3 regions of the Hydrogenophaga sp. RWCD_12 genome follow, and region 3 is predicted to be linked to each of the others. Evidence: predicted binding sites of a transcription regulator. Region 3 holds the regulator's gene; each other region holds the start of a gene.
The links. The regulator FNR, encoded in region 3, switches genes on or off when oxygen is low (the NO sensors DNR and NnrR bind a similar motif). The targets are predictions, from matches to a motif close to TTGATNNNNATCAA.
Positions count from the first base shown of each region.

Region 1: the regulator FNR is predicted to act here: its motif matches at 2,936-2,949, upstream of ACLIJ1_RS00225 (hemerythrin domain-containing protein).
Region 2: the regulator FNR is predicted to act here: its motif matches at 1,044-1,057, upstream of ACLIJ1_RS10235 (fatty acid desaturase).

Region 1 is NZ_JBKIXC010000001.1:43,165-47,656, forward strand. Features, by position in the region: gene ACLIJ1_RS00205 (ammonium transporter) at 1-524, opposite strand, end outside; gene ACLIJ1_RS00210 (phytanoyl-CoA dioxygenase family protein) at 669-1,334, opposite strand; gene ACLIJ1_RS00215 (DUF2867 domain-containing protein) at 1,352-1,885, opposite strand; gene ACLIJ1_RS00220 (MAPEG family protein) at 1,902-2,336, opposite strand; gene ACLIJ1_RS00225 (hemerythrin domain-containing protein) at 2,389-2,898, opposite strand; gene ACLIJ1_RS00230 (DUF805 domain-containing protein) at 3,004-3,348, shown strand; gene ACLIJ1_RS00235 (HDOD domain-containing protein) at 3,371-4,492, opposite strand, start outside.
Region 2 is NZ_JBKIXC010000002.1:652,581-657,072, forward strand. Features, by position in the region: gene guaD (guanine deaminase) at 1-375, shown strand, start outside; gene dcd (dCTP deaminase) at 439-1,008, shown strand; gene ACLIJ1_RS10235 (fatty acid desaturase) at 1,178-2,281, shown strand; gene ACLIJ1_RS10240 (neutral zinc metallopeptidase) at 2,395-3,303, shown strand; gene ACLIJ1_RS10245 (DEAD/DEAH box helicase) at 3,386-4,492, shown strand, end outside.
Region 3 is NZ_JBKIXC010000005.1:495,532-500,023, reverse strand. Features, by position in the region: gene ACLIJ1_RS20965 (sulfite exporter TauE/SafE family protein) at 1-349, opposite strand, end outside; gene hemN (oxygen-independent coproporphyrinogen III oxidase) at 400-1,779, opposite strand; gene fnr (fumarate/nitrate reduction transcriptional regulator Fnr) at 1,955-2,674, shown strand; gene ACLIJ1_RS20950 (hypothetical protein) at 2,735-3,028, opposite strand; gene ACLIJ1_RS20945 (hypothetical protein) at 3,076-3,315, opposite strand; gene ccoG (cytochrome c oxidase accessory protein CcoG) at 3,408-4,492, opposite strand, start outside.

The DNA of each region.
Region 1 (4,492 bases), on a different contig from region 3:
ACCGCGGGCAGTGCGATCCAGCCGCCGACCGCGTGCACGACCACCGAGCCGGCGAAGTCGTGGAAGCTGGCGCCGGTCACGGACTCGATCCACGCCTGCACGCCGAAGTGGCCGTTCCAGGCGATTCCTTCGAAGAAGGGATACACAACACCGACGATGACCGCTGTTGCGATCAGTTGCGGCCAGAACTTGGCGCGTTCGGCGATGCCGCCGGAAATGATCGCGGGAATGGCGGCGGCGAAGGTCAGGAGAAAGAAGAACTTCACCAGTTCGTAGCCGTTCTTCTGGGCGAGCTGTTCGGCGCCGATGAAGAAATGCGTGCCGTAGGCGACACCATAGCCGACGATGAAGTACGCAATGGTCGAGACCGAGAAGTCGACCAGGATTTTGACCAGCGCGTTGACCTGGTTCTTCTTGCGAACCGTGCCGAGTTCTAGAAAGGCAAATCCGGCGTGCATCGCCAGGACCATGATGCCGCCCAACAGGATGAACAGGGCATCAGCGCCCTGTTTCAGTGCGTCCATGAGAAATCTCCGTGCAGAAAACTTGTTTTGGTGCGTGATTGGCGCCAAAACAGGGTCTGCATGGCGAATCGCACCACGATCTAGCAAAAACTAAGCCAAATGGATGAAGGTGGTGCATGGGGCACCGCCAAGGTGCTCTTTGTGTCAGATCGCGTGCAGCCAGGCGATGCCATCCGGCAGCTGGCGCGGCCCGAACACGAAGTGCAGCACCCGGCGCCGGCTTTGGCCGCGGGCCTTGGATGAACGGTGCAGCAGCAACGGGCGCATCAGCAAGGCATCTCCAAGGGCTGCCGGGCAAAGCTCTTCCTCGGCGCGAAGGGCAATCGCCTCGTCCGGTGCAACAACACCTTGCCGATGAGAGCCCGGGACAACCACCAGCGGGCCGTCGTTCAGCCCACACGGGTCAAGATGCACGCGCACCGCCAGCAACTGTTCCAGCACGGGCAGCGGGGGCTGCACGTAGGTGGTGCCATCCTTGACCGACCAGGCTTTCCAGGCGGGATGAGCGGTGTGGCCCTTGACGGGGAAACCGAGGTCCTGATGCACAGCGACGAGCCCGTTGAGGTCGGCAGATTTTTCGAAGCAGATGCATTGCAGCGCCACCGCGTCAGGAGCGAGTGCAGGGGCCAGCGCCTGGTGGTGACGCAGGCCAAGGGCCAGATCGGCACACCACCCCTCGACCAGCCGTTCGCGTTGGCCGGGTTTGCCAGCTGGAGCGTCGATCAGGCCTGACAGCCTTTGCGCTTCGGCGGCGGACAGGATCGCCGGAACCAGGGTATGGCCCTGCCGGTCGAGCTGTTGCCGCAGCATGAGGGCGGCAGCTCCCGTCAGGCTGCCACCCGAGCCGGCGCGCCGATGGCGCGCAGCACCGTGGGAGCGATCAGCTTGTGCATCGGCTTGACCGGCAGCATGTACAGCCGACCCAGGCGGTTCTTGGTGTGCACGACGGTGGTGACGGTCACGCGCACCGGCTGGCCGGCTGGCCGGTCGCAATGCACCGAGAGCACCACGTCCAGGTGCTTGTCGCGGTCGCCCAGCAGGACCTCGTCGGGCGTTTTCTCGAACAGCGTGAAGATGCCGACGCGGTCGCCCGGCTGGTAGTCGGCGTCGGGCTTGGCCGGATTGATTTCCGAAAGTTCGCCCAGGTTCTTGAGGCCGACCAGCTGCACCGCGCGGTTGCGCAGCGTCATGCAGGTCTCGACCCAGCGCGGCGTGGTCTGCACCGCCTTGAGGAACTGGCCGAGCGCGCTGAGCGACGGGTCCGCCGCGTCGATGCTCCAGGCGTCGTGGAAGTCGGCGCCAGCGATGCGGCCGGCGATGCGGCTGCCCGCGGGCGGCTGCGTGGCGGTGGGTGTGTTCATGGTGTGGTTCGTGTGGTCAGGACAGCAGGATGGCGCGGGCCAGCAGCGCCCACATGCCGAGCAACACGAAGTTGCTGGCCGCGAACGCGAGGAAGCGGTGCAGCACGTGGTTGTAGGTGATGTGGATCAGGCTGTGCACGATGCGCAGCGCGACGTAGGCCCAGGCGAGGCCGATCAACAGCGGCGTCGCGTTGGCGGTTGCGTGCGCCAGCAGCACCGCCACGTAAAACAGCAGCGGAAGCTCCAGCAGGTTCATGTAGTTGCGGTTGGGCAGCGACACGGTGGCGGTTACCCGGCCGGACTCACCCAGCGCGTATTCGCGTGGCGAGATGGTGCCGTTGAAGCCCGCCTGCAGGCGCCGGAACGCAATCAGCACCAGGATGCAGAAGGTCCAGGCTGCCAGCGCGAAGGCCGGAGCGAAGAGGGACGCGGTGGAGTGCGGTGTGGGCATCCGCCCACTGTAGCGGGACTTGCTCAGGGCCAGCGGGCGGCCCTGTCAGGCTTCACGAGCAGCTGACGCTGCCGCAGCCGCTCATGGTGGCGGGGCGGACCCGGTCCGGGTCGGCCAGGGTTTCGGTCTTCGAGTCGAAGCCGACTTCCTTCATGTGCAGCGCAAGACCGGCGTCCATGCTGGCGGCGTGTTGCGGGAACCACTCGACCAGCGCTTCCGCCAAGCGGGTGATGATTTCCTTGTCGTCTTTCTCGTAGTGCTCGACCACGGCGTGGAGCGTTTCCATGATCGTGGCGTGGTGGCCGGCGTGGCAGTTGTCTGCAGCAAAGCCGGTCGCGACCATCCAGCGCTCTTCCTGCGCGAAGTGCTCTTTGGTGTGCTCGATGAAGCGCAGGTACAGCGGCAGTTGCTGGTCCTGCGGGGTGGCCAGCAGTTGGTTGAGCATCTCCACGAATTCTTCGTGGGTGTCGTCCATGCGGCCGTCGCCGGTGTGCAGTTGCGGGTTCCAGTCCAGGCCGGCAATGGCCTGGGCGGGAGCTTCGTGGGTGGTGGTCGCGTCCATGGGGCGTCACTGTAGCCGCAAACCCGGCCGGCAGCGCTTGACCGGGGTCAAGCCAGCCCGGGTCGCCGGGGCTATCATGAAATTTTCAACCTGGAGGAGAGCGGCATGAACTTTGTTGACGCGGTCAAGCAGTGTTTCACCAAGTACGTGGGCTTCGAGGGCCGGGCACCCCGGTCGGAGTACTGGTGGTGGGTGCTGTTCATCATCGTGGTGTCGATCGTGCTGGGGTCGGTCCGGGCCGGCATGCTGGCCAACCTGTTCTCGCTGGCCACACTGCTGCCGTCGCTGGCGGTGGGCGCACGCCGCCTGCACGACATCGGCAAGAGCGGCTGGTGGCAACTGGTGGCGCTGATCCCGCTGATCGGCTGGATCCTCCTGATCTACTGGGCCGTGCAGCCCAGCGAAGGCGACAACAGCTACGGTCCAGCGCCCTCGATCGCCTCGAACTGAAGGCGCAGGTCCGGCGGGAGGGTCAGGCTTCGGCCGCGACCCGGCCCAGCATCTGGTCCACCGTGGCCTGCAGCTCGGGTGAGGCCAGAGCCTGGTCCAGTTTGGCCAGTGCCGGGTGCGAGAGGCTGGCGCGCAGGTGGTAGGTGTCGACGCCGCCGTCCTGCTGCGAGCTGTAGCCTTCAAGGCTTTCTAGCTGACCCAGCGCCAGGCGTTCACCCAGCCGGGCACAGAGGTAACCCAGCGCGAAGCGCGGCGCGCGTTTCGGGTCGGTCGACATGAAGGGTGTGACCAGCTGGCGGCCGACGCCGCTGACGTCGTTGACCAGTTCCTCGGGCAATTCCCAGGACTTCATCAGCAGCCCGCCGATTTCGGTCGCATTCAGGCCCAGCAGTTCCTGCTCCAGGCGGGCGCGCTCCAGGCGGCCGCGATCCAGCCACTTTTCCAGCCCGGACATCGGGATCAGCGAGGCGGTGGCGAGCTGTCCCACGAAGCTGAGCACCACCTGGGTCGAGAGCGTGCCCTGGTCGGGCAGATTGAGCGCCTTGGCCAGCCGCACACAGAGTTCGCTGGCGATCGCGCTGGCCTTCCAGATCGCGTCAAAGCTGCGTTGCGCTTCGGCCAGCTTGGGCTTGAAGGCTTCGGCCAGCATGTACTGCAGGCAGATGCTGCGCACCGTGTTCATGCCCAGGAAGGTGACGGCCTGGCCGATGTTGGTCACGGGCGTGTGCAGGCCGTAGATCGGGGCGTTGACGGTCGAGAGGATCTTGGCGGCGATCAGCGGTTCGCCCATCACCAGATCGCTCAGTTCGGCCGAACCGGCGCGCGCGACGAAGTCGGGCGAGAGCAGCTTCTGCATCGAGCGCGGGGGCTTGGGAATGCCGCGCACGGCGGTCAGCAGGGTGTCGCGGTGCGCCGGTTCCATGTCCTGCGCGCCCAGCCAGCGGAACTCCGACAGACTGGCCGGCAGTGGCTCCTGCACCGGCGCCACGGGTTCGCGCAAGGTCGGCACCTGTGCCGGTGCGGCGGTGGGGGGCGAGGCTTTGGGCGCCGGCGTGCTGACGCGTTGAACGGCGACGTGTGGCGAAGCGGTCGCCGTCGGCGTCGGGCGCCGGAAAAACCACCAGGCCAACGCCAGTGCCAGGAC
Region 2 (4,492 bases), on a different contig from region 3:
TACGCAGCGGCCGATGCCGCTGGCATGCGCTACGGCCTGGCCAGCGATGTGGGTGGTGGAACCAGCTTTTCTCCCTTCCACACCATGATGGCCGCGTACTATGTGGGGCGCGAAGGGCACACCAAACCGGGGCTGAGCCTGACGCCGGGCCAGCTGTGGTGGCAACACACCGCGGGCGCCGCGCTGGCGTTGGGCCTGCAGGGAGTGGTCGGCAACCTCACGCCGGGCAACGAAGCAGACTTCGTGGTGCTGAACCCGAAGGCCACGCCGCTACTGGCCCGCAAGACGGCGCAGGCTGGCAATCTGGACGAGTTGTTGTTCGCGCTGATCGTGTTGGGTGATGACCGGGTCGTGAGCCGGACAGTCACGGCCTGAGTCCGCTGCGGCAGCCCAGCAGGGCGCTCCCTACAATCGGGGGCTATTCACGGAGCACGCAGCATGAGCATCAAGAGCGACAAATGGATCCGCCGCATGGCCGAAGAGCACGGAATGATCGAGCCCTTCGAGCCCGGCCAGGTCCGGCAGAACGCGGCCGGCGAAAAGATCGTCAGCTACGGCACCAGCAGCTACGGCTACGACATCCGCTGTGCGCCCGAATTCAAGGTCTTCACCAACATCCACAGCACGGTGGTGGACCCGAAGAACTTCGACGAGAACAGTTTCGTGGACATCAACAAGGATGTCTGCGTGATCCCGCCCAACAGCTTTGCGCTGGCGCGCACGATGGAGTACTTCCGCATCCCGCGCAATGTGCTCACCATCTGTCTGGGCAAGAGCACCTACGCACGGTGCGGCATCATCGTCAATGTCACGCCCTTTGAACCCGAATGGGAAGGCTACGTGACGCTGGAGTTCAGCAATACGACGCCGCTGCCGGCCAAGATCTACGCTGGTGAGGGCTGCGCGCAGGTCTTGTTCTTCGAGAGCGACGAGGTCTGCGAGACCAGCTACAAGGACCGCGGCGGCAAGTACCAGGGCCAGGTCGGCGTCACACTGCCAAAGACCTGATTGCGCCGGTTGTCCGGAAAAGCCCTTTTTCTGCCTTGATATTTGTCAGGCAGTCTTCACGGACGCCAGATAAAATTAGGGAGATCGCTCGATTCGGTGCAGAAATGCGGCGAAATCGTGGCCTCACATGGTGCCCGCCAGCCGGGTGTTAGCTCCCTTCCGACCCAGAATGTCTGACCCGAACGTCCACGCCCTGCCTCCCGATCCGATTCCGCTCGGGCAGCCACTGCCACACCGCAAAGTGATTCGCGGCTGGCTGACGCCGATTGCCGAGCAGCGCACTGCCGTGGGCATCGCGCTGCTGGTCATTGACTGGATCGCGTTCCTGGCCCTGATCGTCGGTACGGTGTTGCTGGACGCCTGGTGGGCCAAGCTGGTCTGTGGCCTGGCCGCTGGTTTCGTGATCGGGCGCCTGTTCATCATCGGCCATGACGCCTGCCACCAGAGCTACACGCCGCACCGCGGCCTCAACCGCATCCTGGGCCGCATCGCGATGGTGCCCTCGCTCACGCCGTACAGCCTCTGGGAAGTCGGACACAACGTCGTGCACCACGGCTACACCAACCTCAAGGGCGTGGACTTCGTCTGGGCGCCGCTGACCAAGGAAGAGTTCGAGGGTCTCAAGCCCGGACGCCGTTTCATGGAGCGCATCTACCGCAGTGGCTGGGGCCCGGCGCTGTATTACCTGGTCGAGATGTGGTGGAACCGCATGTATTTCCCGCGCAAGACCTACATGGGCACCAGCCGCCCGGAATTCACGCGCGACGGCGTGCTGGTGACGGTCTATGCCGTGCTGTGGATCGCGGCCCTGATCGGTGCCGCCTATGGCACTGACCAGTCGGCCTGGGCGCTGGTGGGATACGGGTTCGTGATCCCGTTCCTGTTCTGGAACGCCATGATCGGTTTCGTGGTCTACGTGCACCACACGCACACCGCGGTGCAGTGGCACGACGACAAGCACGCCTGGGCCAAGGCCGCGCCTTTCGTGTCGACCACGGTGCACCTGACATTCCCGATGAAGATCGGTGCCCTGATGCACCACATCATGGAGCACACCGCCCACCATGTGGACATGAGCGTGCCGCTGTACAAGCTCAAGAACGCGCAGAAACTGCTGGAAGACACCTTGCCCGGTCGCATCATCATCCAGCGCTTCTCCTGGCGCTGGTACTTCGAGACCGCGCGCAAGTGCAAGCTCTACGATTTCACCCGCCGCTGCTGGACCGACTTCCAGGGCCAGCCGACCAGCGACTTCAAGCCCGCTGTGGCCTGATCGCCTCAGCAACGGTACTTTCGCAAGCGCTGCCTCGGCAGCGCTTTTTGTTGGTGCTTTCGTTTGCATAATGCAGCGTTGGCCCCGACACAGGTGGCCCGAGGAGTGCGCACATGAAATGGGAAAACAACCGCCAGTCGGACAACATCGAGGACCGTCGCAATGAAAGCGGTGGCATGTTTGGCGGCGGAGGCGGTGCACCTCGGCGCGTGGGCGGCCGTGGCATCGGATTCGGCACCATCGTGATCGCGCTGCTGGCCAGCTGGATCTTCGGCATCAACCCGCTGACGGTGCTGGGCGTGCTCGGCGGTGGCGGGGAATTGATGCCCGACTCGGCCCAGACGGTGCCCGCCGCATCGGGCAAGACCGACAAACCCGACGACGAGATGGGCCGCTTCGTGTCTTCGGTGCTGGCCGGCACCGAGGACGTCTGGACCACCCTGTTCCAGCAGAGTGGCAGCCAGTACGAGAAGCCGCGCATGGTGCTCTACCGGGGCGTCACGCCGACCGCCTGTGGCACTGGCCAGTCTGCGATGGGTCCGTTCTACTGCCCGGGTGACCAGAAGGTCTACATCGATCTGGCGTTCTACGACACCATGCGCCGCCAGCTCGGCGCACCGGGCGACTTCGCGCAAGCCTATGTGATTGCGCACGAGGTAGGACACCACGTCCAGAACCTCACGGGTATTTCCGGCAAGGTCGAGCAGGCCCGCCAGCGCGTGAGCGAGCGCGAATACAACGCGCTGTCGGTGCGCCTGGAGCTCCAGGCCGACTGTTTTGCCGGTATCTGGGCGTATCACAACCACAAGAGCAAGGCGATACTGGAGCCTGGTGACGTCGAAGAGGCGCTCAATGCCGCCTCCGCCATTGGAGACGACACGCTGCAGAAGCGCAGCCAGGGCTACGCGGTGCCCGACAGCTTCACCCACGGCACCAGCGAACAGCGTCAGCGCTGGTTCCACAAGGGGCTGGAAGCGGGCAACGTGCAGGCCTGCGACACCTTCAACACGCGGCAGCTCTGAGTCCGGCCCAAGGGCGTCCGTTGCACACCATTTGGGCAGATTGGGGTCAAAGTGAGACAATAGGGGGCTAACCCGAAAGTCCATGACCCAATCCTTTTCCGAACTCCAGCTCTCTCCCAACCTCGCCCGCGCCATCGCGGAGATGGGTTACGAGAGCATGACGCCCATCCAGGCACAGGCCATTCCGGTCGTGCTGCAGGGGCGTGACGTGATGGGTGCCGCGCAGACCGGCACCGGCAAGACCGCCGCTTTCTCGCTGCCGTTGCTGCAGCGCATGCTCAAGCACGAGAACGCCTCCACCTCGCCCGCGCGCCACCCGGTGCGCGCCCTGGTGCTGCTGCCCACGCGCGAACTGGCCGACCAGGTGGCCGACCAGATCGCCCAGTACGCCAAATACACCCAGCTGCGCAGCACGGTGGTGTTCGGCGGCATGGACATGAAGCCCCAGACCGCTGAGCTCAAGAAGGGCGTCGAGGTGCTGGTGGCGACGCCGGGCCGTCTGCTGGACCACATCGAGGCCAAGAACTGCGTGCTCAACCAGGTCGAGTACGTGGTGCTCGACGAGGCCGACCGCATGCTGGACATCGGCTTCCTGCCCGACCTGCAGCGCATCCTGTCCTACCTGCCCAAGACCCGCACCACGCTGCTGTTCTCCGCCACGTTTTCGCCCGAGATCAAGCGGCTGGCCGGCAGCTACCTGCAGGACCCGATCACCATCGAAGTGGCGCGCTCCAACGCGACCGCATCGACCGTCGAACAGCACTTCTACCGCGTCGACGATGACGACAAGCGGCCTGTGCTGCGCCAGATCCTGCGCGAGCGCGGCGTCTCGCAGGCGTTTGTGTTCGTCAACAGCAAGCTCGGCTGCGCGCGGCTGGCGCGTTCCCTGGAGCGCGACGGTCTCAAGACCACCGCGCTGCACGGCGACAAGAGCCAGGACGAGCGCCTGAAAGCGCTGGATGCGTTCAAGCAGGGGCAGGTCGACCTGCTGGTCTGCACCGACGTGGCCGCACGCGGCCTGGACATCAAGGACGTGCCGGCGGTGTTCAATTTCGACATCCCGTTCAACGCCGAAGACTATGTGCACCGCATCGGTCGCACCGGCCGTGCTGGCGCTTCGGGCCTGGCCGTCTCGTTCGTGAGCGGCAAGGACACGCGACTGATGGCCGACATCGAGAAGCTCATCGGC
Region 3 (4,492 bases):
GCCAGACCCCCTGTGCCAGACCGTCCAGCCAGGCAGGCTGGCGCGCCTGCCAGATCAGCACGAACCCCAGCAGCAAAGCGGCCACATGGAACATCGCCCAGATCGGACGGATGACGGCGGTGTTGGTGCCCAGCCAGGCCAGCCCCTGCACCGAGCCGGCCGCGAACGCACCGAACGTCGCATAACCCACGAGACGGCTGGCCTGAAAGGTCAGCAATGCCACGTTGCTGTTTTGCCCACCAGCCGCTCCACGGCTGATGCCGGCACAGGCAGCACCGCACATCGCCACGCAATGCGGTCCACCGGCGATGCCCATGAATAGGGCTGTCAGAGCCATGGAAGTTTGCATGCAGGCACTCTAGCAGGGCATGCCTGCAGGACGGACGAAACCCGCGCCGGTCAGATGATCTTCGAGAACCGCGCGCGATCCTGATCGACCTGCAGATTCTTGTCGAACACCATGGCGATGGCCCGCACCAGATACCAGCCGGTCGCCGTCACCTCCACCCCTGCCTCATCGATGCGCACCAGCCCTTGTTTGGCATAGTCCTCGAGGACCTCGAGTTCTCTGGCGAAGTACGTCTTGCAATCGATCAGATGACCGAGATTGATGGATTCGAACTGCAACTGCCCCTGGCACATCAGCGACATGATGACCGAGCGGCGCAGCAGGTCGTCGCGCGTCAAAGCCAGGCCGCGCACGATCGGCAGCCGTCCCTGGTCCAGCGCGTCGTAATACTCTTCGATCGTCTTTGCGTTCTGGCTGTAGGTTGCCCCGATGCGTCCGATCGCGGACACACCCAGAGCGATCAGATCGCAATCCGGTTGCGTGCTGTAGCCCTGGAAGTTGCGGTGCAGACGGCCCTGGCGCTTGGCCACCGCCAAGGCGTCGGTCGGCAAAGCAAAGTGGTCCATGCCCACATACACATAACCGGCCTCGCTCATCGCATCCAGCGAAGCCGAAAGCATCGACAGTTTGTCTCCCCCGCTGGGCAGCTCTGCCGCCACGATGCGGCGCTGCGGCTTGAAGCGCGCCGGCAGATGAGCATAGGCATACAACGCGATCCGGTCCGGCCGCAACTGGTTGACCTGTGCCAACGTGCGCGCGAATGACTCGGGTGTTTGCAGCGGCAACCCGTAGATCAGATCGACGTTGACCGACTCAAAGCCGATCTTGCGGGCGGTTTCGACCAACTCGAACACCTGCTCCACCGGTTGGACCCGGTGCACCGCCTTCTGCACCGCCGGGTCAAAGTCCTGCACACCGAAGCTCAGGCGGTTGAAGCCCAGCCGAGCCAGCGTCTGCAGACGCTGCCCTGTCACTGTGCGGGGATCCACCTCGATCGAATACTCGCCACCCGGCACCAGGGTGAAGTTGCGCCGGATCATGGCCAGCAGATCTTCAAGCTCCGCGTCAGACAGGAAGGTGGGCGTGCCTCCACCCAGGTGCAGCTGGGAAACGCTGTGTCCCCTGCCAAAGTGCTGCACCTGCAGTTCAACCTCGCGCGAGAGGTAGCGCAGGTATTCGGCGGCGCGCTCGTGGTGTTTGGTGATGACCTTGTTGCAGGCGCAGTAGTAGCACACCGATTCGCAGAAGGGAATGTGCACATACAGCGACAGCGGCAAAGCCAGGGAGCCCGCCCGGCGCTGCTCCAGTGCCTGGATATAGTCGGCTTCGGCGAAGGCTTCAACAAAACGGTCCGCCGTCGGATATGACGTGTACCGGGGGCCCGGGATGTCAAATCGCTTGAGAAGTTCGTCGGAAATGGCGTGGCTCACAAACAGTTCTCCAGTTCAGGCGACGAATGTGCCGCAAGGCCTTGGAGAGGCCCTTGATCAAGATCAAGCGGCCCTCTGCCCCGCGGGTTTTCCCTTGTGACCCTTTCACTGTCCCGCCGCGCCTTGATGCTGGCGCCAGCGATGGGTTAAGCTTCGCCACAATTCCGGAAGAATTATGGATATTCAAAGCATCAAAGTGGCTTGTTCGAGCTGCAACCTGCGGGAGTTGTGCTTGCCCATGGGGCTCAATCCCGAGGAGATGGACAAACTCGACAACGTCATTTCGACCCGCCGACGGATCAAGCGGGGATCGGCGTTGTTCAACACCGGGGACAAGTTCACTTCGCTCTATGCCGTCCGATCCGGATTCTTCAAGACCAGTGTCACCACGGCCGATGGGCGTGACCAGGTCACCGGCTTTCAAATGACGGGTGAAATCATCGGCATGGATGGGATCGTCAGTGACCGCCATTCCTGTGATGCCATCGCGCTGGAAGACGCCGAGGTCTGCGTCATGCCGTTTGACCAGGTGGAAGAGCTTTCGCGGGAGTTCACGACCTTGCAGCACCATGTGCACAAGATCATGAGCCGGGAAATCGTGCGTGACCACAGCGTGATGCTTCTGCTGGGCAGCATGCGGGCGGAAGAACGTCTTGCGGCGTTCCTCCTCAATCTGGTCCAACGTCTGCACGCCCGCGGTTTTTCGCAGTCCGAGCTCATCCTGCGCATGACACGCGAAGAAATCGGCAGCTATCTCGGCATGAAGCTCGAAACGGTGAGCCGTACCTTCTCCAAGTTCGTCGACGAGGGCATCATCGAGGTCAAGCAGCGCTACGTGCACATCAAGAACACCGACGCGCTCAAGCAGATCGTGAATCCACAGACCTGCCGCTGAGGAAGCTCCCGACATGAAAAAGCCCCGCATCAGCGGGGCTTTTTGTTTGCACAGGCTGAGTCAACAACACTGGCCATTCCTGGCGCAATCCTCCGGGCGTTGCCCCTCGGGCACCGGGCAGCGGTTGACTTCGAACGGAGACATGGCCAACAAGGTGGTCAGCGCGCTGGAGGCCATGGTGATGCCCCAGAAGACAAAAAAGGCCAAGGTATAGATCGCCTGTCGCGAGAGCCCCAGCGGGTTTCCGAACCAGTGCAGGTCACCGGGATCGACCATCGCAAACACGATCATTTCCAGCACCGCCGCCACCAGGAAGGCGGGCCACGCTATCCACATCCACCGTTGAGTCTTCATGAACTGTCTCCTTGTTCGCTTGACGCCTCAACCGGTGTGTGGGGCGCTTATTTCGTCGGGTCCGTGGTACCTACGACCGGTGAGGCCGCGTGATTGCGCGCCTGACCGGCAGGCTGCAGGGTGATCAACGCATCCACCCGCGCCTGCCCCTGCAGTTTCTGGGCAGCTGCGAGGTCGCGTTCGTAGTCCGCCTTGTTGAGCACCGGGTCCGGATGACTGGCGGCGATCACAAACGTCGCCACACTGGCCACCACCACTGCCAGGGGGCCACCAACCACCATCCACATGTGGGGGACCTTCCACCATGGAGTGCGGGTGGAATTGTTGGAGGCAGTTGGTTGGGCAGACATGGCGTATGACATGGATATGAGCTTTCAGTTTAGCGCGGAACGATGAAAACGGCCTTCTCGATCACCTGCGCCACGTCCGGCCCCTGGGAACGAATGGTGAAATGGATGGGGTGCGAGCCTGCAGGTGCGACGTTCGGAGGTGTCTGAACCCGGATCGCGACCGAGCGAACTTCCGTCGGAAGGACCTCCGCCTGGCTTTCGGACGCGATCATCACGCCCTCAAGACCGTCCACGCTGATCGAATAGTGCTGCGTCGACTCGGTCGCATTCATGATCTGGAGCCGGAACACGTTCTCGATGCGCCCCTGGTCCACCATCCTGGAGAGCGCCCCACGGTCCCGGATCACATCCACCTTGAGAGGAGTACGCAGGAACAGGCTGACGAACACTGCCAGCGTGATGGCCCCCAGAATGGCGGAATACACCAGCACCCGAGGCCTGAACGCATGACGGACCATCTGATCGCGCGTCCAGCCTTGGGCCATCCCGTTCTGGGTCGAGTACTTGACCAGCCCTCGCGGATAGCCCACCTTGTCCATCACTTCGTCACACACATCGATGCAGGCACCACATCCGATGCATTCGTACTGCAAACCTTTGCGGATGTCGATGCCGGTAGGACACACCTGAACACACAGCGTGCAATCGACGCAGGCTCCCAGTCCAAGGGCCTTTGGATCGGCCTTCTTCGACCGGGCTCCGCGAGGCTCACCACGCGCCTGATCGTAGGTCACGATCATGGTGTCCTTGTCGAACATCGCGCTCTGGAACCGCGCGTAAGGACACATGTACTTGCACACCTGCTCACGCAGGAATCCGGCGTTGCCGTAGGTGGCAAAGCTGTAGAAGAAGATCCAGAACGTCTGCCAGGGGCCCAATGACGCCGACAGCGACAGCGCAGCCACCTCTCGAATGGGAGCAAAGTAGCCGACGAAGGTGAACCCGGTCCACAGGGAGAACAGGACCCAGAGTGTGTGCTTGAGCCACTTCTTGCCGAACTTGTGCGCGTTGAGCGCCTCATCGTCAAGGCGAATACGTGCCGACCGGTCGCCCTCCACCTTCTTCTCGATCCAGAGGAATATCTCGGTGTAAACGGTCTGGGGACAGGCGTAGC